Linked DNA regions of Rhodoligotrophos appendicifer. The protein of the gene in region 1 interacts with the protein of each later gene in a pairwise test. Links are inferred from orthologs where the notes say so. Each region holds a gene or a part of one and is shown on either strand. Other genes may lie near its edges.

Region 1 (14,445 bases):
GGTTTGAGCTCGGTGGCTTCTTCCAGCGTATATTCCATGCCGGCGCAGCCGCCCTTCTTGATCCCCACCCTGAGCCCGAGGATCGGGTTTTCGGCGCGCGCCGCCAGCATGCGCAGGCGGTTGGCCGCAGCATCGGTCAGTGTCATGGCCTTGGGACGGGCCCTCAGACGGGACGGCGCAGTGCTCATCGCTCGACTCTCGTTTGCTAACTTCAATCTCTAATATAGCATTGCGGCGGCGCCATACCATGAGGTCTTTCACATCGTGAACCAGCGCCTCACCGCTGCGGCCTGTTTCTCACCAGTAATTCAACGCCGCCCGGGCCTCGTCCGACATCCGGCTTTGGTCCCAGGGGGGATCGAACACCAGGTTCACATTCGTGCCCTGGACGCCGCCCACCGTGTTCACGGCATCTTCGACCCAGCCGGGCATGTCACCCGCGACCGGGCAACCGGGCGCGGTGAGCGTCATGTCCACCGTCACCATGCGCTCGTCATCGATGTCGACCTTGTAGATCAGGCCGAGCTCATAGATGTCGACTGGGATCTCGGGATCGAACACCGTCTTCAAGGCGGTGACGATATCGTCTGTCATCCGCGCCAGTTCCTCCGCGGGGATGACGCTGGCCGTCTCGGCGTCGACTGTGCTGTGCTCATTCATGAAAGGATCCTCAGCTGAACATCCTGGCGGCCGCCTTCAACGCCTCCGCCAGACGGTCCACTTCCTCGAAAGTATTGTACATGCCGAACGACGCCCGGCATGTCGACGTCACCCCGAACCGCGCGAGAAGCGGCTGTGCGCAATGGGTGCCGGCCCTGACCGCCACTCCATAGCGGTCGATCACGGTGGCCACGTCATGGGCATGCGCACCCTCCATTTCGAAGGACAGGATGGCCCCCTTGTGCTGGGCCGTGCCGAAAATCCGCAGCGAGTTGATCTCGCCCAGTTTTTCCGTGGCATAGGCGAGCAGCTGCGCCTCGTGCGCGACGATCGCCTCGCGTCCCACCTCCCGCATATAATCGAGAGCCGCACCCAGACCGATCGCCTGGACGATTGCCGGCGTGCCGGCCTCGAAGCGATGCGGCGGCGGGGCGTAGGTGACCCCCTCCTGGCTCACATCCTGGATCATCTCTCCTCCGCCCTGATAGGGCGGCATCGATGCCAGGATGTCGGCCTTGCCGTAGAGCACGCCGATCCCCGTGGGCCCATAGGTCTTGTGCCCCGTGAACACGTAGAAGTCGCAATCCAGCGCCTGGACGTCCACCACTTGATGCACGGCGCTCTGGCTGCCATCCACCAGCACCGGAATGCCGCGGGCATGCGCCAGCCGGATGATCTCCTGCATCGGGGTGATCGTCCCCAAAGCGTTGGACATGTGCGTGATGGCGACCATCTTGACCTTGGGCCCGAGCAGCCGCTCATATTCTTCCAGGATCAGGGCGCCGCTATCGTCCACCGGCACCCATTGGATCACGGCGCCGCGGCGTTCGCGGTGGAAGTTCCATGGCACGATGTTGGAATGGTGCTCCAACAGCGACAGTACGATCTCGTCGCCCTCCCCGATCACCATGCCGCCGAAGGACTGCGCGACGAGGTTGATCGCTTCCGTGGCATTGCGGGTGAAGATGATCTCGTCCACCGATGGCGCATTCAGGAAGCTGCGCACGCTTTCGCGCGCATCCTCGTAGTTCTGCGTCGCGGCATTGGAGAGGAAATGCAGGCCCCGATGCACATTGGCATATTCGCATTCATAGGCATGCCGCATGGCGTCGATCACCACCCGCGGCTTCTGCGCCGATGCGGCATTATCGAGATAGGTCAGCGGTTTGCCATAGACCTCGCGGCCCAGGATCGGAAAATCCGCCCGGATCGCCGCCACGTCGTAGGAACTCTCTTTCGCCTTCAACAGCATCATCGTCTCCAAGTCCCTCTGCCGTCAGAGGGCGGCGCTAAGGCCCCGATCCAATCTCCGCCCCACATCCTGAGGAGGCAGTCTCGACGGAACCATCCTCATCCTGAGGAGCAGCCGTCAGGCTGCGTCTCGAAGGATTAGCCGCGCCGTTCCAGCCAGCCCTCCGCAAGTCCCGTCAGCCGCTCACGGATGTCGTCGTTCTCGATCCCGTCAAAGGCCTCCTGCACGAAGGCCGCGATCAGCAGCGATTTCGCCTGTGCTTCCGGGATGCCTCGCGCCATGAGATAGAACATCAGCGTCTCGTCGATCTGCCCGGCCGTGGCGCCATGGCCGCAGACGACGTCGTCGGCGAAGATCTCGAGCTCCGGCTTGGCGTCGAACTCCGCCGTCTCCGACAGGAGCAGCCCATGGCTCTGCTGCTTGGCGTCTGACTTCTGGGCATATTGCTCGACGATCAGCTTGCCCTGGAACACACCATGCGACTGGTCGTCCAGCACCACCTTGAACAATTCCCGGCTCACGCAGTTCGGTACCGCGTGGTTCACCACCAGTGTCGTATCGCAATGCTGCTTATTCGCCAGCATGTAGGAACCGGCGACGCTTGCATCCCCGCCTTCGCCGCGGAATTTCACGAACACTTGGTTCCGCGACAATCTCGCCCCCAGTGACGCTGTGAACTCCCGCAGCACGGCGCCCTCGCCGAGTTCCACATTCAGATTGGAGAGATGCACGGCCTCGGCACCCTCCTCCTGCACTTTCACCCGCGTAAGCCGAGCATCTGCGCCGATCCGGGCCTCCGTCACCGCATTGGCGACATAGTCTCCCGGACCGCCGACATGGGTCTCGATCACGGTGAGCGCTGCACCTTCCTCGAGCACGATGACGTTGCGCAGGAGGTTCATGTGCGGCGAGCCATCCGTCACCACGGAGATGACGTCCACCGGCGTCTCGACCGTGAGCCCTGCGGCCACATGCAGGACAGCGCCGTCGCTCAGAAAGGCGCTGTTGAGCGCCGCGATGGGATCTGCATCCGGCCCATAGAGCCGGCCCAGCGTCTCCGTCAGCCAGGCCGGGGCTTCGGCGGGGAGTTCGGCAAGGTTCATCAGCGTCAGTCCCGCGACCGACGGCAGCTCCGAGCGCTGCGCATCGAAGCGGCCATCCACGAAGACCAGCCGTGCCGCTGCCATGCCGGTGAACGGCGACAGCGCCATCAGCGCCTCCACCACTCCGGCTCCAGGCTCGGGCGAAGCGGGAGCGGGCACATAGGCACCGCCGAGATGGCGGCGGAGATCCGTCCACTTCCATTCCTCGATCCGCCGATGCGGCAATCCGGTGGCAGCGAAGCGCGAATAGCCCTCGTCGCGACGCCGCGCCAGCCAGTCCGGCGCGGGATGTTGCGCCTTGAAGGCGGGGAACGCATCGATGAGGGCCGCCTCGGCCCGGGTTCTCTGTACGGCGACGTTCATGATGTCTCCCTCAGGCCGCCGTGGCCTGATATTCTGCATAACCGCTGCGCTCGAGCTCGAGGGCCAACTCCTTGCCGCCGGAGCGCACGATCCGCCCCGCCGACAGCACGTGGACTTTGTCGGGCACGATATAGTCCAGGAGCCGCTGGTAATGGGTGATCACCAGCATGGACCGGTTCGGTCCGCGCAGCTTGTTGACGCCCTCGGCGACGAGCTTCATCGCATCGATGTCGAGGCCCGAATCCGTCTCGTCGAGCACGCAGAGATGCGGCTCCAGCACGGCCATCTGCAGGATTTCGGCACGTTTCTTTTCGCCGCCGGAAAAGCCCACATTGACCGGCCGCTTCAGCATCTCGGGCGAGACGTTGAGTGCACTGGCCTTCTCCCGCACCAGCCGCATGAAGTCCGGCATCGGGAGCTCTTTCTCGCCGCGCAGCTTGCGCTGGGCGTTCAGCGCCGTCTTCAGCAGCTGCATCATGGCGACGCCGGGGATCTCGATCGGGTATTGGAACGCCAGGAAGATGCCGGCCGCGGCGCGCTCATAGGGTTCCATCTCCAGGAGGTCCTGGCCCATGAAGCTGATCGAGCCCTCCGTCACCTCATAGTCCGGCTTGCCCGCCAGCACGTAGGAGAGCGTCGACTTGCCCGACCCGTTCGGCCCCATGATCGCATGCACCTCGCCGGGATCGATCGTCAGATCGATGCCCTTCAGGATCTCGCGATCATCGATGGTCACATGCAGGTTCTTGATCTCAAGCATTTCTCATGTCTCGCATTCGTTAGTCTTCTCCCCGCAGGGAGAAGTTGGACCATTCGGCGGTCCGGAAAAGGGGAGCGGCAAGCTCCGAAACTCAATTGTCACCGCCATCCCGGCCTCGAACCGGGATCCGGGGCCGCAAACGAACGCGACCCTTGTCCAGGACGCCAGGGCCGCGGCCCATCATCCCACGCTGCCTTCCAGACTGATCCCGATGAGCTTCTGCGTCTCCGCCATGAATTCCATCGGCAATTGCTGCAGCACGTCGCGCACGAAGCCGTTGACGATGAGCGCCACCGCCTCCTCTTGCGACAGCCCGCGCTGCATGACGTAGAACATCTGGTCATCCGAGATTTTCGACGTCGTCGCCTCGTGCTCGAACTGGGCCGACGAGTTCTTGGCTTCGATATAGGGCACCGTATGCGCCCCGCACTGATCACCGATCAGCAGCGAGTCGCATTGGGTGAAATTTCGGGCGCCGGAGGCCTTCTGATGTGCCGTTACCAGGCCGCGATAAGTGTTTTGCGACCGGCCGGCGGCGATTCCCTTGGAGATGATCCGGCTCGAGGTGTTCTTCCCCAGATGGATCATCTTGGTGCCCGAATCCACCTGCTGGCGGCCATTCGAGATGGCGATGGAATAGAACTCGCCGCGCGAATTGTCGCCGCGCAGGATGCAGCTCGGATACTTCCAGGTGATCGCCGAGCCGGTTTCGACCTGGGTCCACGAGATCTTGGAATTCGCACCCCGGCAATCACCGCGCTTGGTGACGAAATTGAACACGCCGCCTTTGCCTTCGGCATCGCCCGGGTACCAGTTCTGCACGGTCGAATACTTGATCTCGGCATCGTCCAGCGCCACCAGCTCGACCACGGCCGCATGCAGCTGGTTCTCGTCGCGCATCGGCGCCGTGCAGCCCTCCAGATAGGAGACGTAGGAGCCCTTGTCCGCGATGATCAGCGTGCGTTCGAACTGGCCGGTATTCTTCTCGTTGATGCGGAAATAGGTGGACAGCTCCATCGGGCAGCGCACGCCCGGCGGGATATAGACGAAGGAGCCGTCGGAAAAGACCGCCGCATTGAGCGAGGCGAAGAAGTTATCCGACGAATTCACCACCGTGCCGAGATATTTCCTGACCAGTTCGGGATGTTCGCGCAAGGCTTCCGAGATCGCACAGAAGATCACGCCCGACTTCGCCAATTCCGCCTTGAACGTCGTCACCACGGAGACCGAATCGAACACGGCGTCCACGGCCACGCGCCGGTTTTCGACGCCCGCCAGCAGCTCCTGCTCCTTGAGCGGAATTCCGAGCTTTGCATAGGTCGCCAGCAGTTCCGGATCGACGTCCTCTAGGCTTTTCGGCCCGTCGCCCTGTTTCTTTGGCGCGGCGTAATAATAGAGATCCTGATAGTCGATCTTCGGATAATCGACCCGCGCCCAGTCCGGCTCTTCCATGGTGAGCCAGCGCCGATAGGCATCCAGGCGCCATTCCAGCATCCAGTCCGGTTCACCCTTCTTGGCCGAGATGAAACGGACGATGTCCTCGCTCAGCCCTTTGGGGGCTTTGTCCATCTCGATTTCGGTCGTGAATCCATATTTGTACTTGTCGACGTCGATCGACCGGACTCTTTCGATGGTTTCGAGATCAGCCATTGTTCTTCCTCATCCAAACTTCATCCGCGCCTGCCCTATCAAGCCGCGCGCCGAGCACTCCGTTCGATTACCGTCTTCAGCGCGGCCAGCGCCCGCTCAATATCAACCTCTCGGGTCGACCATCCGAGGCTCACCCGGATCGCACCCGCAGCCAGATCCTGCGCCACGCCCATGGCCTGCAGCACATGGCTGCGTCCGACCTTTCCCGACGAGCACGCCGAGCCTGAGCTCACCGCCACCCCGTCGAGATCGAGTGCGATCACCAGCAACTGGGCGGTGAGGCCCGGAACCGCAAAGCAGCTCGTATTCGCGAGCCGTTCGAGCCCCGCCCCGAAGATCACCGCATCCGGCGCCAAGTCGACCAGTCCGGCCTCGAACCTGTCGCGCAGAACCGTGAGCCGCGCGGCCTCGTCTCGTACCCTGGCCGCATCCGCGGCCGCACCGAAGCCGGCAATGCCGCAGATATTCTCCGTGCCCGCGCGTCGTTTCTTTTCCTGCCCGCCGCCCTCGATGAGTGGCGTGAGCGTCAGCCCGTCTCGCGCCACCAGCGCTCCAACGCCCTGGGCTGCGCCGAGCTTGTGTCCGCTCAGCGACATCATGTCGACCCCGAGGATCGGCCAGGCAATCGGCGTCTTGCCGGCGCCCTGGACGGCGTCCGTATGGACGAGCGCCTGGTGCTGCCGCGCGAGTTCGACCACCTGCGCCAGGGGTTGCACGATGCCCGTCTCGTTGTTTGCCATCATCACCGAGACGAGGCAGCGTCGCTTGTCGCGCGCCAGCACCCGGTCCAGTCGATCGAGATCGAGCACGCCCTCGGCGGTGACCGGAGCCACATGGACCTCGGCGCCCGCGGCCCGCGCCGTTTCGATGACGCTGGGATGTTCGATGGCCGAGATCACCAGCCGCTCCACGCCGGCCCCCTTCAGGGCCAGCGCATTGGCTTCCGTGCCACCGCTGGTGAAGGTCACCATGTCGGCGCTGGCACCGACCAGGGCTGCGACCTGCGCCCTCGCCGTCTCGACGACACTGCGCGCCAGCTGACCCTCGCGATGGACGGAGGAGGCATTGCCGCCTGCGTCTAGCGCTGCAATCATCGCCGCCCGCGCTTCCGGACGCAGGGGAGATGTCGCATTATGGTCGAGATAGCTACGCATTGCCGTCATGTCTTCATCTAATGCGTGAGTTCGAGCGCCGGCGACTTCACCACCGGAACCGTGCGTCCAAGCACGCGCTTGTTGATCACGTCGGCGAGGCTGACCGAGGCCAGGAACACATGGATGTGCCGCCCCAGCTCCTCCCACAGATCGTGGGTCTGGCAGCGCGAGCCGCCGACGCAGCCGATGGGCGAGCCGCTCTCGCACCGTGTCACCTTCAGCGGCTCGTCCACCGCGATGATGATGTCGGCGACGCGGATATCGTCCGCCGTCCGTGCCAGTCGATATCCTCCACCGGGCCCGCGGGCGCTGTCGACCAGGCCGCCGCGCCGCAATTTCACGAACAGCTGCTCGAGATAGGCCTGGGAAATTCCCTGCCGATCGGCGATCTCTGCAAGGGTCACGGCGGCGCCATGGGAATGGGTCGCGATATCGGCCATTGCCATTACCCCGTAGCGCCCGCGTGTACTGAGCTTCATGCTCTGGTCCTCTGCTGAGTCCGCCGCGGTTCCGAGAAAGCTGGAGCCATGTGCGAATGACTTGAAATTGCCGGCCCGGCCTGTGATATGAACGCAGGCGGCGGGCTCCGACGCACCCTTGAATTATTCTAAGGTGCATATAGAAAACCTGACCGCGCAAGTCAACTAATGCCCGACGTCTTTCCATATGCTGAAAGTGTCGATCATTCTCGAAACGTTCAAAACACAGGACTGAAAGTGCGATGCCGGAAGTGATTTTCAATGGACCGGCCGGTCGCATCGAGGGCCGTTATCACCATAATAAGGGCCCCAACGCGCCGGTTGCGATCATCTTGCACCCGCATCCCACCTTCGGCGGCACGATGAACCATCCCATCGTCCACGCGCTCTACTATGCCTTTGTGAAGCGCGATTTCTCGGTCCTGCGCTTCAATTTCCGCGGCGTGGCGCGCAGTCAGGGTGTCTTCGACAATGGCGCCGGGGAATTGTCCGATGCAGCCTCCGCTCTCGATTGGGCTCAGGTGATCAACCGCGATGCCCGCACCTGCTGGATCGCGGGCTTCGATTTTGGCTCCTGGATAGCCATGCAGCTCCTCATGCGCCGGCCGGAGATCGAGGGTTTCATCTCGGTGGCGCCCATGGCCAACCACTACGATTTTTCGTTCCTCGCCCCCTGCCCAGCCTCGGGCATCTTCATCAATGGCGACAAGGATTCGGTCACCTCGCCTGAGCATGTGAATACGCTGGTGAGCAAGCTGAAGACCCAGAAGGGCATCCAGATCGAGCACCGTCCGATCGTTGGCGCGAACCATTTCTTCGAGAACAAGCTCGATGAGCTGATGGAGGTGGTCGAGGACTATATCGACCGTCGCCTGGCCCAATCCGAAGCCGCCTGACGGTACGGAGCCATTCCGGAGGGGTCGGCAAGCAGTGTTTGGCGGCCGAGCAACGCCGCCTCACTCCCCCAGCAGCCTCTCCAGGCGCGCCTGCTCCTCCACAGAGAGCGGCGCCTCCGGTTCTTTTCCGCGCATCCGCCGCCGCTGCATCGCCACCAGGCTCACCCCGGCCAGCAACAGCACGAAGGGCGTCAGCCACAGGGCCCAGGTCGCGGGTTCAAAGCGGGGCCGCAGCAGCACGAATTCGCCATAGCGCGAGACCACGTAGTCGATGATCGTCTCGTCGCTGTCCCCCGCCGTCAGCCGCTCCCGGATCATCAATCGCAGGTCGCGGGCCAGCGGTGCATCCGAATCGTCGATCGACTGGTTCTGGCACACGAGGCAGCGCAGCTCCGCCGACAGCGTCCGTGCCCGCGCCTCGAGCGCGGCATCCGGCAGCACCTCGTCCGGCTGCACCGCCAAGGTCGGCACGGTCATTGCCAAGGCCAGGAGGCTCGCCAGGATCAGTCGCCGCATCATCAGGCCTGTTGCAGCGAGCGGCCGGGCTTCGCCTTCGCCGGCATCGGCGCGCCGATGCGGAAGCGCCGGTCGGTGAGCGAGATCGCCCCGCCCAGGAACATGATCCCCGCGCCGATCCAGACCAGCGGCACCAGCGGGTTGAAATAGAGCCGCACCACCCGGGCACCCGCCGGGGCATCGGCCTGGGAATCGCCCATGGCGAGGTAGAGATCTCCAGACCAGAAGGGATGGATGCCCACTTCCGAGGTCGTCTGGCCGCTGGGCTGGAAGGTCCGCTTGGAGGGTGTCAGGAGGCTCACCACCCGGCCGCCCGATTCGACCTTGAACCGCCCCTGCTCGTCGCGCCAGTTGGGCCCGCTGACCGGCACCGCCCCTTCGAAGGTGACGGTGGCCCCGGCCATGTTGACCACCTGTCCCGGCGCCATGACCAGAACCTGCTCCTGCCGCCAGGCGGTCACGCCGACGATTCCCAGCACCATCACGCCGACACCGGCATGGCCCAGCACCGAGCCGAAGGTCGAGCGTGGCAGCCCCACCAGCCGCCGCAGCGAGGCTGCCGGCCTGTCCTGGCCGAGCTTGGTCCGGAAAGCGAGCTCTGCGAAGGCTCCGGCAATGAGCCACAGCCCCAGCGCGATCCCCAGTGGCGCCAGCATCGGCCCCTCGGATTTGAGCGCAAACGCGATCCCGCCGCCGAGGAGGGCGATCAGCGCCGCAGCCCAGAGCCTTTGCACCGCAGCCCAGGCATCCGCCCGCTTCCAGGCGAGCATCGGCCCGATCGGCACCAGCAACAGCAGGGGCAGCATCAGCGGCCCGAAGGTCAGGTTGAAGAAGGGGGGGCCCACGGAGATCTTGGCGCCCGTCAGCACCTCGAGCGCCAGGGGATAGAGCGTTCCCGTCAGCACCGCGGCCGCCGCTGCCGCGAGCAGCAGATTGTTCACGACCAGCGCACTTTCGCGGCTCACCGGCGCGAACAGCCCGCCCTGCTTCAGCTGCGGCGCGCGCCAGGCAAACAGGCTCAGGGCGCCGCCGATGAACAGGCACAGGATGAGCAGGATGAAGACCCCGCGTTCGGGATCGACGGCGAAGGCATGCACCGAGGTCAGGACGCCCGAGCGCACCAGGAACGTGCCGAGCAGGCTCAGCGAGAAGGCCAGCACCGCCAGTAGGATGGTCCAGACTTTCAGCGCATTGCGCTTTTCCACCACGACCGCTGAATGCAGCAGTGCGGTGGCCACCAGCCACGGCATCAGCGAGGCGTTTTCCACCGGATCCCAGAACCACCAGCCGCCCCAGCCGAGTTCATAATAGGCCCACCACGAGCCCATGGCGATGCCGACCGTCAGGAACATCCACGCAGCCAACGTCCAAGGCCGCACCCACCGTGCCCAGGCGGCGTCCACCTGCCCGCCGATCAGGGCGGCGGCGGCAAACGAGAACACGATCGACAACCCGACATAGCCCGCATAGAGAAAGGGCGGGTGGAAGGCGAGCGCCGGATCCTGCAGCAGCGGATTGATGCCGTTGCCGTCCACCGGCGGTGGCATCAGCCGCTCGAACGGATTGCTCGTCAGCAGGATGAACAGCAGGAAGGCGAGCCCGATCATACCCTGGACGCTCAGCGTCCGCGCCTTCAGCGGCAGCGGCAGATTGCGCCCGAACAGCGCGATCAGCGCGCCGAACAGCGACAGGATCAGCACCCAGAGGACCATGGAGCCCTCATGATTGGCCCACACCCCCGAGATCTTGTAGAGCAGCGGCTTGGCGGAATGGGAATTCGCCCAGACGAGACGCACCGAGAAATCCGAGACGACGAAGGCATAGGTCAGCGCCAGAAACGCCGTCGCAATGAACACGAACTGCGCCAGCGCCGCCGTGCCGGCGACGCCCATCATCCGCGCATTGCCGCGTTGCGCGCCATAGAGCGGCACGAGCGCCTGGTAGAGCGCCATGACGGTGGCCAGAACCAGCGCAAAATGTCCAGCCTCGATGATCACTGCGTCTTCACCGCCTCACCGTCCTTCCACACGCCCTTGGCCTTCAAGGCATCCGCGACCTCGCGCGGCATATAGGTCTCGTCATGCTTGGCGAGCACCGTATCGGCCGCAAACCCGCCTTGTCCGTCCAGCGCGCCCTCGGCGACCACCCCCTGTCCCTCGCGGAACAGATCCGGCAGGATTCCGGCATAGACGACGGGCAGGCTTTTGTCCGTATCGGTCACCGTGAACTGGATGCGTCCGTCTGGCAATTGCTTGACGCTGCCCTGCTCCACCAGCCCGCCCAGCCTGAAGCGCTGCCCTGGTGACACCTTCAGGGCTGCTTCGCTGGGTGTATAGAAGAACACGATCGTATCGCTCAGCGCATAGAGCACCAGTCCGGCGGCGACGCCCAGCACCGCCAGTCCCGATCCGATGAATGCCCCTCGCCTCTGCTTCCTCGATAGTGCCATCGTGTCTCTTCGCTTTCATCGTGCCGGTCGAACCGGCTGCCGTTCTATCCTTCGACCCCCAGCGCCTTGCGCGCTTCCGCGATGCGCGCCATGGCCGCCTGGTCGTCCTTGAACCGGCCGGCCGCCGCATTGAGCGCGGCCTTCGCCGCCTCCGCCTCGCCCAGCACCACCCGCGCCCTGGCGAGCCGGAGCCAGCCCTCCAGATCATTGCCGTCCTGTTCGAGCCGTGCCGCCAGCCCGTCCACCATTTGGCGGATCATCGCCTGCTGGGAGACTGCATCCTGCGACGTCACCGCCTCGACCTGCCCCTCCGACAAGGCGGGCGCCGCATCTTGCCCCGCGACGCTCCGGATCGGCGCCTTGGTCTGGTCGATATTGGCCTGCACGAAGCCGCGCCAGGGCGCGTCAGCGGGAGCCTCCGCGATCAGCTTTTCCCAGCGGGCCAGGGCCTCGCTCGTTTTGCCGTCCTGCTTCTCCGCCATGCCCAGGTAGAAATCGGCCTTTGCCTGTTTGGGATCGGCCTTCAAGGCCGCGCTGAACGCCTCCCGCGCCCGCTCGGAGACGATCCCGCCATCGGCAAGCGTGGCCGCTTCGCCATAATTGGTCAGCATGTCCGGGCTCTCGCCCTTGAAGCTCATGATCCGCACATAAGCGTTGGCGGCGTCTGCATAGCGCCCCTGGCGCAGATAGACCGGCGCCACCACGCCCCAACCCTCGGCATCGGTGGGATTGTCCGCCAGATGCGCCTCCACACGCGCCACCAGGGCGTCGAAATCGCGGTTCTCCAAGGCATGTGCCATGCGCTCCGCATGGGGTACGCCCGGCATCAGCGGCTGGCCCAGCGTCAGATAGGCGGCAAGGCTTAACAGGGGAACGCCGATGAGCCCGGCCAGGAGCATGGGCCTCACCGGCCCCTCCCGGCGGACGTCCTGTGACCGGTCGGCAGCAGCGATCAGCCGCCGCGCCACCTCGGTGCGGGCCGCCTCCGCCTCGCGCGGTGCGATCTGTCCGCGTCCGAGGTCCTGGTCGATCTCGGTCAACTGGTCCCTATAGACGGCTACCTCTTGATCCGCCGCGGTCGGGCCTGCCGCATCGGCGCGCACCAAGGGCCAGAGCACCGCCACGAGGGCGATGGCAGTCAGCAGAGCAACGAGTATCCACAGACCCATCGTATTCAACCCGGTCGACCGAGCACGCCTCTGCGTGGTCCGGTGTCGCAGTTCTGGCTCCCTGCGTCGCAAACCCGTGGGCTCGGCAAGCAGCCGGTGTTAAGTTCCAACCGACAAAAAATCCAGGCGCACGCGCGCGCCGAAATTCCCAGGATTCTGGGCCGGGCCCGTGAGACCATGAAGCCTTACTCGATTTTTTCTCTCGCACGCAATGCGTTGAACTATCACAAGGACTGGAGCCGCGCCTGGCGCAGCCCGGAACCGAAACCCGCCTATGATGTAGTGATCATTGGCGCCGGCGGCCATGGCCTGGCCACGGCTTATTATCTGGCCAAGGAGCACAAGGTCACCAATGTTGCCGTGCTCGAGAAGGGCTGGCTCGGCGGCGGCAATACCGGCCGCAACACCACCATCATCCGCTCAAATTACCTCCAGGACGAGTCCATGGCGATCTATGAGCTGTCCCGCCAGCTCTATGAGGACCTCTCCCAGGACCTGAACTACAACACCATGTTCTCCCCGCGCGGCCTCTTGATGCTGTGCCAGACCGAACATGAGCTCCGCGCCATGAAGCGCACCGACCATGCCAACCGCCTGGCCGGGATCGACGCCCGCATGATCGACCGCGCGGAGGTCAAGCGCCTCGTCCCCATCATTAATGACGACATGAACTGCCGCTATCCGATCCTCGGCGCCTATTACCAGCCTCGCGGTGGCACCGGCCGCCACGACGCCGTGGCCTGGGGCTATGCCCGCGGTGCCGACAGCCGTGGCGTCGACATCATCCAGAATTGCGAGGTCTTCAAGATCCTGCGCGATGGGGGACACGTCACCGGCGTCGAGACCAGCCGCGGCACGATCCGCGCCAGGAAGGTGGCGGTCGTCACCGCCGGCAACACCTCGCCCATCATGCAGTCGGCCGGCGTGCAGATGCCCATCGAGAGCGTCTGTCTCCAGGCCCTCGTCTCCGAGCCGATCAAGCCGGTGATCGATGTGGTCGTCATGGCCAATACCGTGCACGGCTATATGAGCCAGTCCGACAAGGGCGAACTCGTCATCGGTGGCGGTGCCGATCCCTACAACAACTATTCCCAGCGGGGCTCTCTACCGGCTCTGGAACATACGGTGACGGCCCTGGTGGAGACCTTCCCCATCATCTCGCGCCTTCGGATGCTGCGCATGTGGGGCGGCATCGTCGACATGACCGGCGACCGTTCGCCGATCATCGGCAAGACCGACGTCCAGGGTCTCTACGTCAATTGCGGCTGGGGCACCGGCGGCTTCAAGGCGATTCCGGGCTCGGGATTTGTCTTCGCCGACACGGTGGCCAATGACCGTCCTCACCCCATCGCCGCGCCCTTCGGCCTCGACCGTTTCGCCCAAGGCCGCCTCATCGACGAAAGCGTCGCCGCCGCGGTGGCCCACTGATGCTGACAACCCTCCCCCCACCCCCATCCCGGGCCTTCCCCCCACCGTCATCCTCGGGCTTGACCAGAGGATCCAGGATCCCAGGGGAATGCGTATGCCGCTTGGCCCTTCACCCTCGGGTCAAGCCCGAGGACGACGCCCAAAAAGGAGCCATGCGGCGCATCCCCTCTCCCCTTGCGGGAGAGGGAGGGGCCCGTTGCGCCAGCAATGGGAGGGTGAGGGGCACCCTTAGACAACCCCGTTGCGCCAGCGCTGGGAGGGTGAGGGGTCGCCGCGCGCTCCCCAGTCAAACGAGAGGCACCGAATGCTCCTGATCACCTGCCATGTCTGCGGCGCCCAGGGCGACGAGACCGACTTCCATTACGGGGGCCAGGCCCATGTCCGGCGCCCCGCCACTGCTAACCCTGAGGACATCAGCGAGGCCGCCCAGCGCGACTACATGTATACCCGCCTCAATCCGAAGGGGCTTCATTTCGAGCGCTGGCGCTGCGATCGCGGCTGCGGCAAGTGGTTTCACGCCGCCCGTGACACCGTCACCATGGCCTTCGCGGCGACCTATGGAGTGA
Region 2 (14,495 bases), 110 kb from region 1 along the record:
GCCGCGCCAATCGCGAACGCAGCCGCCGCTCGGAACGCGCCGCCAAGCAGTCTGCGCCCGCCGCAGCCTCGACGGCAGCAGAGGCCAAGCCGCGTCCGGCCAAACGCACCCGGTCGGCCCCACGCGCCGCCGAAGCGGCCACCTGACGCCCGCGGTCAGTCGACCAGTCCCGCAAACTGCACCGCCCTTTGCAGGTCCTCGGGCCGGTTGACGTTGAAGAAGGGGTCGATCGGTGTCGTCTCCCAGTCTGCGACGACGTAATCGAAGCTCTGAAGCCAGTCCTGCACCCTGCGCAGACCCCGCTGCAGGACCGCTTCCCGCAAGTTCTCGCGCAGTGAGACATCCCACAGGCCGACGGTCGGATGCAGTCGCGCACCCGATCGTGCGATCGCCATGGGCGCTCCGGCGCTCTGCATTTGCTCGGCGAGCCTCGACACCAGATCCCGGGGAAGGAACGGGCAGTCCCCGGAAACACTGGCCACCTGAGGCATCTCCGGGTGATGCGCCGCTGCCCAGTCGAGCCCGGCCAGCAGCCCCGCCAGCGGTCCGGCAAATCCCGGCACGCTGTCGGCAGCGATCGGCAGCGCGAACGCGGAGAACCGCGCGGGGTCACCATTGGCATTCACAACGACCCCGGCACATTGCGGCGCGAGCCGCGCGATCACCCGTTCGAGCAGGCTCCGTCCGCCGATCGCGAGGAGCCCTTTGTCACCGCCGCCCATTCGCTGCGAGCGTCCCCCCGCCAGCACCACGCCGATCGTGTCTGCGCGCCCACCTGTCTTCATCGCCCGCCTGGCTTGACCCTGTCGCCGAAACTGTCCAGATACCATTTTTCGCGCGGGGTGGCATGCGGCTCATCGGATTGGCAGGCTGGAGTGGCGCCGGCAAGACGACCCTCATCGCCCGCATCATCCCGCATTTCCGCGCCCGGGGCCTGCGCATCTCCACCCTGAAGCATGCCCATCACGAGTTCGATCTCGACATCCCCGGCAAGGACAGCTGGCGCCATCGCCAAGCCGGTGCGACGGAGGTCATCATCTCCTCCGCCCGTCGCTGGGCTCAGATCCACGAGCTGCGCGATGCGCCCGAGCCCGCCCTGCCGGAACTTCTCGCACGCCTGTCGCCGGTGGATCTGGTGATCGTGGAGGGCTTCAAGTTTTCCGCCCACGCCAAGGTCGAGGTTCATCGGACTGCGAATGGTCGACCCTTCCTTTACCCCGACGATCCCCATATTCTGGGGCTGGTGACGGATGTCGTTCCCCAGGACGCGCCCCCCTGCGCCGCTCTCGATGATGTGGATGCGATCGCCGATCTCCTGCTCAAATCCGCTCAGCCTCTCGCCGCCTTGAAATCATGACCGAGTCAAAGCTCGACCTCATCGGCCTGAAATGCCCTCTCCCGGTCCTCAAGACCCGCAAGGCGCTCCGGGCCCTGCCCTCGGGATCGCGTCTTGAGGTCACCTGCACGGATCCTCTTGCCTCGATCGACATCCCCAATTTCGTCCGGGAAAGCGGCGATCATCTCCTCTCTTCCGAGAGGAACGGGGATCTTTGGGTCTTTCTCATCGAGCGGGGATGATGAACATGAGCGGAACGAACCCGGAAAGCCGCCGTTATTCACTCGCCCCCCGCGAACTCATGACTGGAGCGCGTCCATGAAGTCCCGGATCCTAACCTCCCTCTTTGCAGTCTTCATTCTCGCCACACCCGCCTCTGCCGATATGGACGACAAGGAGTTTGTTGCCCGCGCCATCGAGATCAATCTGGCGGAAATCTCCCTCGGCAAGCTGTCCCTGGAGAAATCCAAGGACGAGAAGGTGCGCGCCTATGGCGAAATGATGATCTCGGCGCACAGCGCGGCCAACAAGCAGGCCGAGAACTTCGCCAAGGTCCTCAGCCTGACGCCGCCCACGCAGCCCGCGGAGAAGGATCAGACGACCGCCGAGGCGCTCGCCGCCCTCACCGGCCATGAGTTCGACGCGAAGTTCCTTGAAGTGATGATTAAGGGCCACGAGGAGGCCATCGCACTTTATGCGGACCAGGCAGATGGCGGTGACGAGATCGCCAAATTCGCCAAGGACACGCTGCCCGAGCTTGAGGACCATCTGAAGCAGGCGCAGGCCATTCGCGGCTGACGCCGTCGAGTGAATTCAGTGGAGCGTCCGGACCGCTTCCGCCGCGGCCTCTCCATGCGCGAGCTCCTCGATGCCCCGCACATTGTCGCGCCCTGACGACTTGGCCGCATAGAGACAGCTGTCCGCGGCCATGTAGAGCTGCGGAAGATTCGGATTGCCGCTCCCCTGGGCGACGCCGATGCTGATGGTCACCGGCTGCCCCTCATAGCGCACCCGGGCAGCGATCGCGTGGCGGATCTTTTCCGCCACCTGCATGGCCTGGGCATAGGGCCTCGTGGTGAGGACCGCAAACTCGTCGCCGCCGACCCGGAACAGCTGCTCCGTGCGATCCGTCTCCTCGCGCATCACCTCCGCCACCAGCATCAAGACCTTGTCTCCCACGGCATGTCCGTACTGGTCGTTGATGCGCTTGAAATGGTCGATATCGATGATGAGCAGGCAGAGATGGGAGCGCCGCTTTTGCGCCGTAGCGGTGGCCTCGCGGCCCAGTTCCTCGAAGCGTCCCCTGTGCAGCAGCCCCGTGAGGCCGTCGACGGCCGATTTCAGCACCAGGGATTCATATCGCTCCCGGTAGGTCAGCATTTGAAACAGATCGTTGAGCGGCGGCTCTGCGGTCAGGGCCATGCGTTCGAAGCGATGGAGATAGGCGACGAGCAGGATGCTGAAGACCACGCTGGCGCCCATCTTCGCGACCCACCCTCCGAGGAAGACCTCGACGGGCGCTCCATACAGATAATGCAGCGCCAGATAGAATCCGGCTTGGTCGAAGGTCAGGACCAGGCTGGAGGCGATCATCACCCGCGGCAGCAGATGCTGGCCCAGCCATTGTCCGAGTTTTTCATAGAGCATGATGATGGCGATCGCGTCGATGAACAGGAGCATGGTGCCCCACACCATCAACAATCCGACCTCGTCGATGAACGCCATGTCCGGCAGGCGTCCGTCATTGACCGCGACCACCTCGTGCTGCCGGAGGATCATCACCAGCGCGACCAGCAGGAAATTGCCGACCAGAAGGCCATAGATCGGCTGGCGCACCGTGACGGCATCCTCCCTGATATAGAGCAGGAGCAGCATCACCAGCTTGCCCGAGAACAGGATGGTCGATCCCGGCGAGATCACTCCGAAGGGCAGCGCGATGTAGAAGACGCTGGCCAGATAATTCTCCAGGAAGTGCATCACCCCGAGCGCACAGACGAAGAGCCCGATGCCGGTGCGTCGCCGCAGGCGGAACAGGGCTGCCATGACCGCGAAATAAAGCAGCGCCTGCGCCAGCAGCAGGAAGCAATTCATCAACGTCAGTGACGAACTCATCTCCGAGGTCAGCCCCTTTCTCGAATGTCTTGATGATTCAGCCAGGCCGGGTGTGCACCGCGGCCGTCAAAGATGCTGCTTATAATCGAAGTCGCCGTCGCTCAGCAGCCAGAATTCGGAAATTTTGCCGTCCCTCAGGTGATAGAAATAGATCACCTCCGTCGAAAACCGCGTTTTCGTGGCCGAGAGCAGGCATTCGAAGACGAAGCGGATGGCGAACTTGTCCGCTTCCGCCACGATGTCGCGGATGTCGTAGCTGGATTCCAGGAAGTTCGGCACGTCCCATTGCAGCCGATTGCCTACATCCTCGAAGCTCAGGGTCTGCTGCCGATGATGGCCGATCATGTCGCGATGGTAGAACCGGTCCATCGCGGTGTGGTCGTAAGGGATCCACACCTCGCGCATCAATCGTTCGGCGAACTCCCGCGTCTGTTCCGCACCCATCCTAACCCCTCTCCCACAAACGGATCACAGGGACGGACCCTCGCCGTCCCTCACCATCTTCCCGGCCACAAGACAGCACAAGGCCGATGCCGGCCCGGGATCGTCTGACAGGCCTCCGCCCAGCCCGCTCGCTCCTGCCCCCGAGCGGGTTGATGGTCAGGCGCGGCTGATCTCCTCGAGATACCAGTTGATGTAGCGCAGCTCGTTCTGCTCCATGGGTGCGATCGGCCCGGGCGTGAAGTAATGCGAGCGCACGCCCCGGGCGGTGTGTTCGATGATCTTCTTGTCTTCCTCCGTCGTCACCTTCCACAGCCAGGTGAGCTTGTCGAGGTCGTAGTCCTCGCCCTCGACCGCATCGCCGCGCACGAGCCAGATCAGCTCCATTTCGCAGCTGTCCGTCGTCTTCGGGATGAAGCGATAGATCATGCCGTGATCGGGGTAGCAGACGAGGAAGCTCGTGCCGCCGAGATGAACGGAGGTGACCCCGCCGTCGAATTGCGTGAAGCGCCCCATCAGCGGCGCGACCGGTGAGCCGTCCTGGCTGCCGCTGGAGACGCCGTCATAGAGCGCATAGCGGAAGGTGTGGATGGCCTCGTGGCCGCCCACCGAATTGCGCCAATTGTCGCCGCTGATGATCTCGATCCCGAGGGCGCAGGTGCGCTGCTCCATCGCCTCGTTCAGCTTGGCGATCATCTCCAGCGGCTGCTCCAGGGCATGGGTCAGGGAATATTCCGGATGCGCCGGTCCGCAATGATAGCATTCGACGTAATTTTCGACCGCCAGCTTCCAATTGGCGTCGATCTTGTAGCTTTCCCGATGCGCCACCCGCGCCTCGCCCCAGCCATACTGGCCGCAGCTGGCCCGCAGGGCCTGGGCGATGGGTTCGAAATCGAGCGGCGTCTCGGCGAAGGACAGGAAGATGAGGCCTTCCGCCACCCGCACAGTCAGCATCTTCAGGCCATGCGCCGAGCGGTCGAAATCCTTCGGCATCAGCCGGGCGGCTTTCAGGCTGCCGTCATTGCCGTAGGTCCAGGCGTGATAGGGGCAGACGAAGGACCGCGCATTGCCTTTGGGCTTCGTGCAGACCTCGGCGCCGCGATGCCGGCAGACATTCAGCATCGCGCGGATGACGCCGTCCTGGCCGCGGCTCAGGATGATCGCTTCGTTCTCGATGTGGAACAGCTCGAAATCGCCGGGCTTGGGGATGATGGCCTCATGCCCGAGACAGTGCCAGTGCCGGCGGAACACCCGCTCCATGTCCCGCTCGAAGATCGCCGGATCCATGTAGAAGGCGCGTGCCAGCCCATGGCCGGGCCGATGGGCGCCGACCAAGAGATCGATGCCGTCGCCGGTCTCTGTCGTCTGGGGAAAGGCAACCACACTCATTGGGTCACTCCAGGCTTGCTCTGGTATGGAATAGAAGAACCCGAGCAGAATGTGCAAGGCGCGAAATCGCGCGGATGGCATCACGCTGCATCGACGGTCACGCTGCAATCTAGCGCGAAATCACCGGCACTTCCATCTCGCCTGGGCCCGGGTCCTTGCGACACGATCGCAAGGCCGATGCGGCCCTCTCTCCGCCCCTTTTTCTGCATGTGTGGCAAATGCCACCGCCGAGCCTCCTGGAACGTCCGACCGTGACCACCGGCACCTGTCACTTCGGAGGTCACCAATGTCGGGCATCAGCGGGTTTCTCGGCTACGGGCCGGCCCAGATCGTTGCGGCCTATCTCATCATCCTCATCGTCCCCGGTCCGATCATGATTGCCATCGGCTGCCTGGCCTCCCTCCACGGCTTCAGGGCCGCCCTGCCCTTCATCATCGGCATCAGCCTGGGGACCGTGAGCTTGGCGGTCTCTGTCGCTCTGTTCACCACCCACGCAGCCGCATGGGTGCCGGCCTATATGTTGTACTTCCTCGCCACCGCGGCCCTGCTGTGGACCGCCGTCCGGCTGCTGCGCTCCGCAGCGCCGGGGGATCTCGCCGAGTGCAGCGAGGGCTCGCCCCGGGCTCTCTTATCCGCCGGAATGGTGATCTCCATCTCCGATCCCCTGACCATCGCCTTCATGTCGGCGGCCTTTGTCGGCCCCTATGCAGGCCACGGCACCGACGGGACCAGCATCCTGGTCTTCGCCCTGCTGTTCGGCATTCCCGAAATCCTCTGGCATGTCACCGCGGCCCTGGGGCTCTCGCGGCCCTCCATCCGCCGGGTGGCGGTGCGGGCCCACGCTGCCCTGAAAGCCACGGCCGCCGGCATCCTCAGCCTCGCTGCCGTCTCCTGCGCCGCCCGCGGCCTGGGCTGGGCCTGACCATCATCATGTGGGTGCAACGGAACGACTCCACCACATCCTGCGTTGTCGCGGCATGATCAATGACCGAGATTGAGCATGAACCCGGAAAAGCCGATCCTCATCGTCGAGGACGAGATCTTCGTCGCCTTGGACATCGAGCGGATTCTCTGCGAACAGGGCTACAGCGTGGCAGCCATTGCCGCAGACCGCAATGAGGCCTTGGCCGCGGTGGATCATGCCGAGCTCGCCTTCGTTGACATCAATCTCCGCGACGGGATGACCGGGCCCGAGATCGCCGCCGATCTGGCGCGCAAGGGCGTCAAGGTCATCTATGTGACCGCCAATCCGGCCCAGATCGACCCACCCGCCGAGACGGCCATCGGCTTCATTCGCAAGCCCTTCTCGGACCAGAGCATTCTCGCCGCCGCGGCCCTCGGCTATGGCCGCATCGACCACGCCCGCGCGGCGGAAGCCGACGTCACGGTCTTCGGCCCCTAGGTCGCGTCGCCGATCACCCGGCGGCCGCGATCCGCAGCGATGTCTTGGGGATGGCAAGCGTCGCCTCCAGGCCGCTGGGCAGCCAGCTCCGCTCCAGTGACCCTCCAAGCTGGCTCTTCCCGCTGAGCTCCAGCAAACGGCTGCCGAAGCCGCGATAGTCGGGTGACACGGCAAGCTCCGGTCCCCCCAATTCGCGCCAGGTCAGGCGGACCGTGTCATCGTCATCCTCGACAGCGATCTCGATCGTCCCCTCGAGGCGGGACAATGCGCCATATTTGGCGGCATTGGTCGCCAATTCGTGGAAGAACAGGGCAAACGGCGTCGCCGACCGGTCGTCGATCTCGGGATCATAGCCGCGGATGGTGATCCTGGCCTTCTCTGTGTCCTGATAGGGCTGCAGGATCTGCTCCAGCAGCCGGTGCAGGCTGGTCTGCTGCGCCGCGGGCCGTGAGGCCGCGCTGTGTGGCCGCACGAAATCATGGGCGCGGCTGAGCGCCATGATCCGCAGCCTCAGATCATCCGCCACCGGTTTGATCGGCGGATGGGCCTGGGCTGTGAACGTGATGAGGCCGCTGATCACCGAGAAGATATTCTTGATCCTGTGGCTGAGCTCCTGGGAGATGATCTCCCTTTGCTCGAGCAGCAGCCGGTGCTCGTGGATGTCGGTGCAGGTCCCGAACCAGCGCGTGATGTCCCCGGTCGCATCCCGCATCGGCAGGGCCCGCCCCAGCACCCAGCGATAGACGCCGGAATGGTGGCGCAGGCGGTACTCGATCTCATAGGGCTCGCCCGTTTCCAGGGAACGCTTCCAGATGGTCCAGGCCCGGTCCTGGTCGTCGGCATGGAACATGCCGTTCCACCCTTCGCCATCGGTCGTCCCCTCCACCATGCCGGTGAACGCATACCAGCGGGCATTGTAGTAATCGTGATAGCCGTCCGGGAGCGTCGACCACACCATCTGCGGCATGGTGTCGGCAAGGATGCGAAACCGCTGCTCGCTCTCCGACAGGGCAAGCGCCACGTTCCGCTGCGCGCTGGTATGGCGCTTGGCCGTCCGCCGCGCATGCAGGCGCAGCATGACGTTCTCCGCCAGCAGGGTGAGCCCCTGGCGCTGCAGGGCGGTCAGTCCCTCCCGGGGCGATGTGTCGATGACGCAGAGCGATCCGAGCGGGATCCCCTCCTCCGAGACCAGAGGCACGCCGGCATAGAAGCGGATATGCGGGGCGCCGGTCACCAGGATGTTGTCGGTAAACCGCTCATCCCGCCGCGCATCGGGAATGACCATGATCTCCGGGCCGCTCATGGCGTGCACGCAGAAGGACACTTCCCGCGAGGTCTCCCGCGCCTCCAGCCCCAGCTTCCCCGGAAACACCTGCTGGTGCTCCTTGACCAGGGACACGAGCGAGATCGGCGTTCCGCACAGGGCTGCGGCATGGGCGGCGATGTCGTCGAGGCCGTCGTCCTCCGTCAAGCCCTCGACATCGTGTTCCGCAAGCGTGGCAAGACGATCCCGCTCGCAGACCCCGACAACCGCTCTCACCATGCATGGAAACTCACTGTTGCACGCAACGTCTGGGCGTTGAGCCCTATCGCGTGTTCGCCCGTACAGCAACAAACGTAGAACATGGGAATTCGCTCCCTCCGCCCCCACCGCCGACGGTGATTTCCTTGTGACCGCCGCGATCGCCGCGATCGGCTGCGTGCAATGACGAGGACGTGAAATCGACAATCCCACCGCCCTTTGGCATGGTGCGGGGCACGACTAAGTCGTCTGGGCTGCACCCTTGCCCGGTGCAGCGAGAAGGAAAACTGCCCATGATCCGTCGCGATCTCCTGTCGCTGGCCTTCGCTCTCTTGGCCGCGTTCTTGCCGGCGCCCGGCTTTGCGGCGGGACCCGATGACGCCGCCTGGCAGGCGTTGTCCGCTGATGGCATCGTCCTCTTTCGCCACGCCACCGCCCCCGGCATCGGCGATCCCCCGGGCATGTCCCTCGAGGACTGTTCGACCCAGCGCAATCTGAGCGAGGCGGGACGCGCCCAGGCCCGGCAGATCGGGGCGCGGTTTCGAGACCGCGGCGTCGCACCCGGCGCAGTCCTCACCTCCCGATGGTGCCGGGCCAGGGAGACGGCCGACCTCGCTTTCCCGGGACGGGCCAAGGTTGAGCCTGCCTTCGACTCCTTCTTTGGCAACCAGCAGTCCCGCGAGGCCCAGACCCGGGCGGCGCGCGCGCTGCTCTTGGCCTGGCGCGGCCCGGGCGTCTTGTTCGTCAGCACCCATCAGGTGAACATCACCGCCTTGACGGGTCGCGTCCCGTCCTCCGGCGAGGGGATCGTGCTCAAGCCCGAGGGCGACGAGCTCGTGATCCTCGGCAGCCTCAAGCCCTAGACCGGCTGCACGCCTGAGGCGCCTGTCCGGCACCGGCTCATGTCGGGACGGGTCGCGACGGCAGGAGAATGCTGAATGCGGCCAGGGTGATCAGGAACAGGCCCGCATAATCCATCGGCGTGGGGCGCTCGCCCAGGATCAGCATGGCGCTGGCGACGCCGATCGCCGGCACCAGCAGCGTTCCGAGGCTGGCCAGCCCGAGCGGCAGGCGCGGCAGGATCGTGAACCACAGCACATAGGCGAGGATGAGCGCCACCACGACGTGATAGGCCAGCGCCAGGAGGGTGCTCTCGGCAAGCGGGTGATAGACGGGAACGCCTTCGAACAGCAGCATGCCTCCAATGGCGAAGGCGGCGCCGGTGAGCAGCTGCCAGGTGGCGATGGTGAGCGGCGCCGCGGCGACGGCCCACTTCTTCGTCACGACGCTGCCCAGGGCCCAGGAGATGCCGGCACACAGCGCAAACAGGAGCCCGATGCTGAAGCCGCCCGAGGCGACGAGCGGCGAGGACAGTGCCGCCAGCCCCGCCACACCCAGCCCGACCCCGACCAGCCGCTGCCAGCTCAGGGGCTCGGCAAGAAAGATCCGGGCGAAGATGACCGCCCAGACCGGCATGGTGAAGGTGACGATCACGGCCCGCGACGTCGGCGCCAAGAGCTGGGCATAGGCGAGGAACAGGTTGAAGCCGGCGATGGTCAGCAGGCCCGCAAGCAGGAGCGGCGCGATCTCGCGGCGCGAGACGGAGAGCCTGTCGCCGCGGATGAGCGCCGTCACCGCCAGGGCGAGCCCCGCCAGGGTCAGGGCGATGGCGCGGAAGGTCCAGGGCGAGATCTCGTTGAGCACGATCTTCACCGCCGGCCAATTCAGCCCCCAGAAGACGGCCAGGATCAGCACGCCGGCCAGATGCAGGGGCCGGGCGGAAGGTGTGGACAGTTTCATGGTTGGAAGCGGGCTCCGATTTCGGCGGCTGCTTCCAGCATCGCCTTGAGGTGACGCGGCTCGCCATTCTCGATCGGCAGCCGCGGTGACAGCGTCGTGATGCTGATGCTGGCGATGAAGCGGCCACTCCGATCGAAGACCGGAACGCCGAGTCCGGCGAGACCCACGATATAATCGTCGACGGCGAGTTCCCAGCCGCGGTCGCGGATCACGCGGGCGTCGGCCTCCAGAATGGCCGGGTCGGTTCGGGAGAAGATCGTGTGCTTGGGCAAGACGCCGCGCAGGACCCTGCCCCGCTCCTCCTCGCTGAGATAGGCGAGGATGACCCGCGGGCCCCCCGCGCAGTTCGGCGCAATCAGGGTGCCGATCGCCGACCATTGGGCCTCGATCTGCAGGTCGCGTGCTTTGACCCGGTCGAGGCAGAGCGCCTGCCCGCCGAAGCAGGACCACAAGAAGGCGTTCGCGCCGGTGAGTTCGGTGAGTCGGGCGAGTACCGGCTCGGCGACGTCGCGCAGCTCGCGGCCGTAATCCACCGCCGGGACCAGCGTCAGCAGCGCCGGGGCCAGCGCATAAGTCTGCGTGATCTCATCATAATGGACGAACTGCAGGACGCAGAGCGTATGCAGCAGCCGGCGCGCCGTGCTCTTGTCGAGCTGCGTCTGGCGGGACAGGTCTGCGAGGGAAAGATGGGTCTGGCCGGGCGTAAAGGCCCGCAGGAGCCGGGCGGCGCGCTCCACTGAGCGGACGAGCGGCACGCCGGGCGGAGACGTCGTCCCCCTCTCGGACCGCGTTCCCATGTCGGTTCTGAATCTGTCGAGTGCCTGTGTCATTGCGTGATACAGAGTGCCACGTCTTGACACGCTGTAAAGAGCTTTCATAGGCTGGCCTCTGAGGGCTCACAGGGAGCTGTGCTGCAGGGACCGGTCGCGCACCCGAAAAGGTCGCCGCCGCAGGAGGGGAAGAGGGAATGGCGCTTGCTCCGGATCTGCGTCGCGCGATCATCGACTCCGTCGCACACGGATTTGCCGAACAGCTTTCCTTCACGCAGAAGCTGGTGTCTTTCCCCTCGGTCCGGGGCGCCGAGCACACGGTCCAGGATTTCACGTTCCGGGAGCTGCAAAGGCGCGGTTACGCCATGGACCGTTTCCCCATGGACCGCGCGGCGATCGAGCACCATCCCGGCGGATCGCCGTGGTCGGAGGAGCATTCGCGCGCGCCGATCGTCGTGGGCATTCACCATCCCCGGACGGAAACAGGCCGTTCGCTGATCCTCCAGTCGCACCTGGATGTGGTTCCGACCGGGCCGGAGGCCATGTGGCAGCATTCGCCCTATGGCGGCGAGATCGTCGGCGACTGGATGTTCGGCCGCGGCTCCGCCGACATGAAGGCCGGCGCGGCGGCGAACATCTTTGCCCTGGATGCGCTCCGCCGCATCGGGCTGCAGCCGGCCGCCACCCTTTATGTGCAGTCGGTGGTGGAGGAGGAATCGACCGGCAATGGCGCGCTCATGACCCATCTGCGCGGCTACAAGGCCGATGCGGTGCTGATCCCCGAGCCGGAGGATGAGAAGCTCGTCCGCGCCAATGCCGGCGTGATCTGGTTCCAGGTGGAGCTGCGCGGTCTGCCGGTGCATGTGCGCGAGATGGGCGCCGGCGCCAATGCCATTGATGCCGCCTATCGCGTCATCGGCGAATTGCGCAAGCTGGAGCAGGCATGGAACGACCGCAAGGTCGACCACGAGCACTTCCAAAACGATCCGCACCCCATCAATTTGAACATCGGCAAGATCGAGGGCGGCGACTGGGCCTCCTCGGTTCCCTGCTGGTGCCGCATCGATTGCCGCATCGCCATCTATCCGGGCGTGGATGCAGCTGCCGCGGCGCGCGAGATCAGCACGCGTGTTGCGGATTTCGCCCGGCACGATCCGTTCCTGTCCAACATGCCGCCCCAGGTCACCGTCAATGGTTTCCACACCGAGGGCTATGTGCTCGCGCCCGGCTCGGCGGCGGAACGGGTCTTGGGCGAGGCCCATGAGGCCGCCACGGGCACGCCGCTCGAGACCCTGGTCACGCCGGCCTATCTCGATACCCGCGTCTATGCGCTCTACGACCGAATTCCAGCCTTGTGTTACGGGCCGGTTTCCCGGAACATCCACGGATTCGATGAATGCGTGAGCATTTCGTCGGTGAAGCGGATCACGGCCGCCATGGCGCTGTTCATCGCCGAATGGTGTGGCACCGAGCCTCTGGCGGAGGCAGTGGCGGTAGACTGAAGCACCGATCGCCAAACTCAATTTTAAAATCAGAACAGGGGAGTTATTCGATGAGCCTCAGACGTCACCTGAAACGTTTCTCGGTTGCGGCGACGCTCTCCGCCGCGGCATTCGCATCGGCCGGCGCAGTCTCGGCCGCCGATCTGACCATTGGCGTTATCGGTCCGCTGAGCGGGCCCGCCGCCAATTCCGGCATTTCCATGCGCCAGGCCTATGAGGCGGCGGCAGCCCAGGCCAACAAGGACGGCGGCATCGAGGTCGATGGCGAAAAGCGCGAGGTCAAGCTGATCTTCGAGGACAGTGCATCGCGCCCGGAGGTGGGGGTAAGCGCCGCGCAGAAGCTTCTCACCCGCGACAATGTCGACGTCCTGGTCGGCGACACCATCGCCAGTTCCGTGACGCTGGCGATCATGGAGGTGGCCCCGAGCTTCGGCAAGTTCATGATGAGCGGCCAGCCGGTCTCGATCGAGATCGCCAAGAAGATTCAAGCCGACCAGGAGCGCTTTGCGAACTTCTGGAAGTCGAGCTTCAACAGCGATGCCTATGCCGCGACTCTGTATGGGACGGTGGATGATCTGATCAAGCAGGGCAGCTTCAAGCCCGCGGGCAAGAAGATCGCCTTCGTCGTCGAGGACACCGACTACGGCAAGTCCAATGTCGAATATACCGAGCCCCTGTTCAAGGAGGGCGGCTGGACGGTCTCATCGAGCGAAACGGTGCCGCTCGGCCACGCCGATTTCTATCCCCAGCTGTCGAAGCTGCGCGGCGACGAGCCCGACGTGCTGATTTCGATCTTCACCTCCGTCAATTCCGGGATCGCGCTCGTCAAGCAGATCAAGGAACAGGGGCTGAAGTCCTTGCACCTTGCGGTCTACTATCCGATCCGCCCCGAATTCTTGACGGGAGCCGGCGCTGCGGCCAACGGCCTTCTCTGGACGCCGCTCTTCTTCGATCCCAAGAACAACCCGAAGCACAAGGAGTTCGCGGCGACCTTCAAGGAATTGAGTGGGGTCAACGGCAATGGCGACCACGCTCAGGGCTATTGCCAGATGACCATGCTGCTCAACAACATCAAGACGGCGGGATCCATCGAGCCCGCGAAGATCTCCGAAGCCTTCGCCAAGACCGACTCCCCTTGCGTGATCGCCCGCTATGTCTATGACACGGCCAACCACACGCCCAAGGTCGGAGCCGAATTCCTGCCGGTGCCCATGGCCCAGATCCAGGACGGCGTCAGCTACGTGATCTGGCCTGAGTCCACCGCGACCGCCAAGTTCAAGCCGGTCGAATAGTCCGCTGCCGCGCGCCCGAGTTCCAGTGACCTCGGGCGCCTCTCGCGCCGTTCCCGGCTCGGGCGCCTCGCGCGCCTTTCCCGACGGTCTCTTCGCTCGATCGCCCATCGGAGCCTCGAACCCATGCCGAACGTTGCGCCCGATCCCCTCCTGAAGGTCGAAGGCATCACCATGTCCTTCGGCGGCATCGTGGCGATCGACGACCTCTCGCTGACCGTGGCGCCCGGGGAGATCCTCTCCCTGATGGGCCCGAACGGCGCGGGCAAGACCACGACCTTCCATGTGATCGCCGGAGTGCATGCGCCCGATGCCGGCAGGATCATCTTTGACGGCCAGGACATCACCCGGGTCAAGCCGGATGGTCGCTGCCGCGCCGGCCTGGCCCGCACCTTCCAGATCACGCAGCCCTTCCAGGAACTCACGGTGGAAGAGAACGTCATGGTCGGGGCGCTCGCCCATAACGGCTCCATGGCGGAGGCCCGGAAGGATGCCCGCCGCTATGTGGACATGGTGGGGCTTGCGGATCGGGCGGATGTTCTGGCCAAGGGGCTGAGCACCGGCCAGCGCAAGCGCCTCGAAATGGCGCGCGCCATGGCGACCCGGCCGAAGCTGCTGCTGCTGGACGAGGTGACCGGCGGAGTGGATCAGAAAAGCATTCCCGGCCTCATCGAGCTCGTGCAGCGTCTGCGCGGCGAGGGGCTGACCCTGGTCATCATCGAGCACAATATGCGGGTGATCAACGAACTGGCCGATCGCGCGATCTTCATGAATCGGGGCGTCCGCATGGCCGAGGGAACGCCTGCGGAGATCGCGCGCCATCCTGAGGTGATCGAGCTCTATCTCGGGGAGGCGACCGAGCATGGCTGAGGCCCCGATGCTTCAGGTCGAAGACCTGAACGTCCTCTATGGCGACTACCAGGTGCTCTGGG

Evidence for each region.
Region 2: the proteins of FKM97_RS08295 (region 1) and FKM97_RS08825 interact in binary tests that used the Escherichia coli proteins (3 or more experiments, as listed by UniProt). The link is inferred for Rhodoligotrophos appendicifer from one-to-one orthologs.

Annotation. Positions count from the first base shown.
Region 1 is NZ_VHKL01000003.1:274,440-288,884, forward strand. Bases 4,890-7,804 are described here. They hold FKM97_RS08295 (cysteine desulfurase family protein), read right to left. Parts: upstream 6,952-7,804; coding sequence 5,827-6,951; downstream 4,890-5,826. Other genes in these bases: sufB (Fe-S cluster assembly protein SufB), read right to left, coding at 4,890-5,788; FKM97_RS08300 (Rrf2 family transcriptional regulator), read right to left, coding at 6,960-7,421; FKM97_RS08305 (alpha/beta hydrolase), read left to right, coding at 7,664-7,804. Outside these bases: FKM97_RS08265 (HesB/IscA family protein), read right to left, coding at 1-188; FKM97_RS08270 (SUF system Fe-S cluster assembly protein), read right to left, coding at 298-660; FKM97_RS08275 (cysteine desulfurase), read right to left, coding at 671-1,912; Fe-S cluster assembly protein SufD, read right to left, coding at 2,050-3,378; Fe-S cluster assembly ATPase SufC, read right to left, coding at 3,389-4,138; more of sufB, read right to left, coding at 4,319-4,889; more of FKM97_RS08305, read left to right, coding at 7,805-8,317; FKM97_RS08310 (cytochrome c-type biogenesis protein), read right to left, coding at 8,378-8,833; FKM97_RS08315 (heme lyase CcmF/NrfE family subunit), read right to left, coding at 8,836-10,830; cytochrome c maturation protein CcmE, read right to left, coding at 10,827-11,282; c-type cytochrome biogenesis protein CcmI, read right to left, coding at 11,327-12,451; FKM97_RS08330 (sarcosine oxidase subunit beta family protein), read left to right, coding at 12,629-13,879; FKM97_RS08335 (sarcosine oxidase subunit delta), read left to right, coding at 14,184-14,445. UniProt on the Escherichia coli protein: Master enzyme that delivers sulfur to a number of partners involved in Fe-S cluster assembly, tRNA modification or cofactor biosynthesis. Catalyzes the removal of elemental sulfur from cysteine to produce alanine.
Region 2 is NZ_VHKL01000003.1:393,692-408,186, forward strand. The notes cover bases 1-2,965. They hold FKM97_RS08825 (sulfurtransferase TusA family protein), read left to right. Parts: upstream 1-1,353; coding sequence 1,354-1,578; downstream 1,579-2,965. Other genes in these bases: FKM97_RS08810 (hypothetical protein), read left to right, coding at 1-146; mobA (molybdenum cofactor guanylyltransferase MobA), read right to left, coding at 156-785; mobB (molybdopterin-guanine dinucleotide biosynthesis protein B), read left to right, coding at 848-1,357; FKM97_RS08830 (DUF4142 domain-containing protein), read left to right, coding at 1,655-2,134; FKM97_RS08835 (GGDEF domain-containing protein), read right to left, coding at 2,150-2,965. Also shown: more of FKM97_RS08835, read right to left, coding at 2,966-3,448; FKM97_RS08840 (ester cyclase), read right to left, coding at 3,515-3,892; FKM97_RS08845 (aromatic ring-hydroxylating oxygenase subunit alpha), read right to left, coding at 4,049-5,278; FKM97_RS08850 (LysE family translocator), read left to right, coding at 5,565-6,200; FKM97_RS08855 (response regulator), read left to right, coding at 6,279-6,680; FKM97_RS08860 (PAS domain-containing protein), read right to left, coding at 6,694-8,223; FKM97_RS08865 (histidine phosphatase family protein), read left to right, coding at 8,496-9,065; FKM97_RS08870 (DMT family transporter), read right to left, coding at 9,103-10,002; FKM97_RS08875 (IclR family transcriptional regulator), read right to left, coding at 9,999-10,799; FKM97_RS08880 (ArgE/DapE family deacylase), read left to right, coding at 10,970-12,274; FKM97_RS08885 (ABC transporter substrate-binding protein), read left to right, coding at 12,325-13,566; FKM97_RS08890 (ABC transporter ATP-binding protein), read left to right, coding at 13,690-14,433; FKM97_RS08895 (ABC transporter ATP-binding protein), read left to right, coding at 14,426-14,495. UniProt on the Escherichia coli protein: Sulfur carrier protein involved in sulfur trafficking in the cell. Part of a sulfur-relay system required for 2-thiolation during synthesis of 2-thiouridine of the modified wobble base 5-methylaminomethyl-2-thiouridine (mnm(5)s(2)U) in tRNA.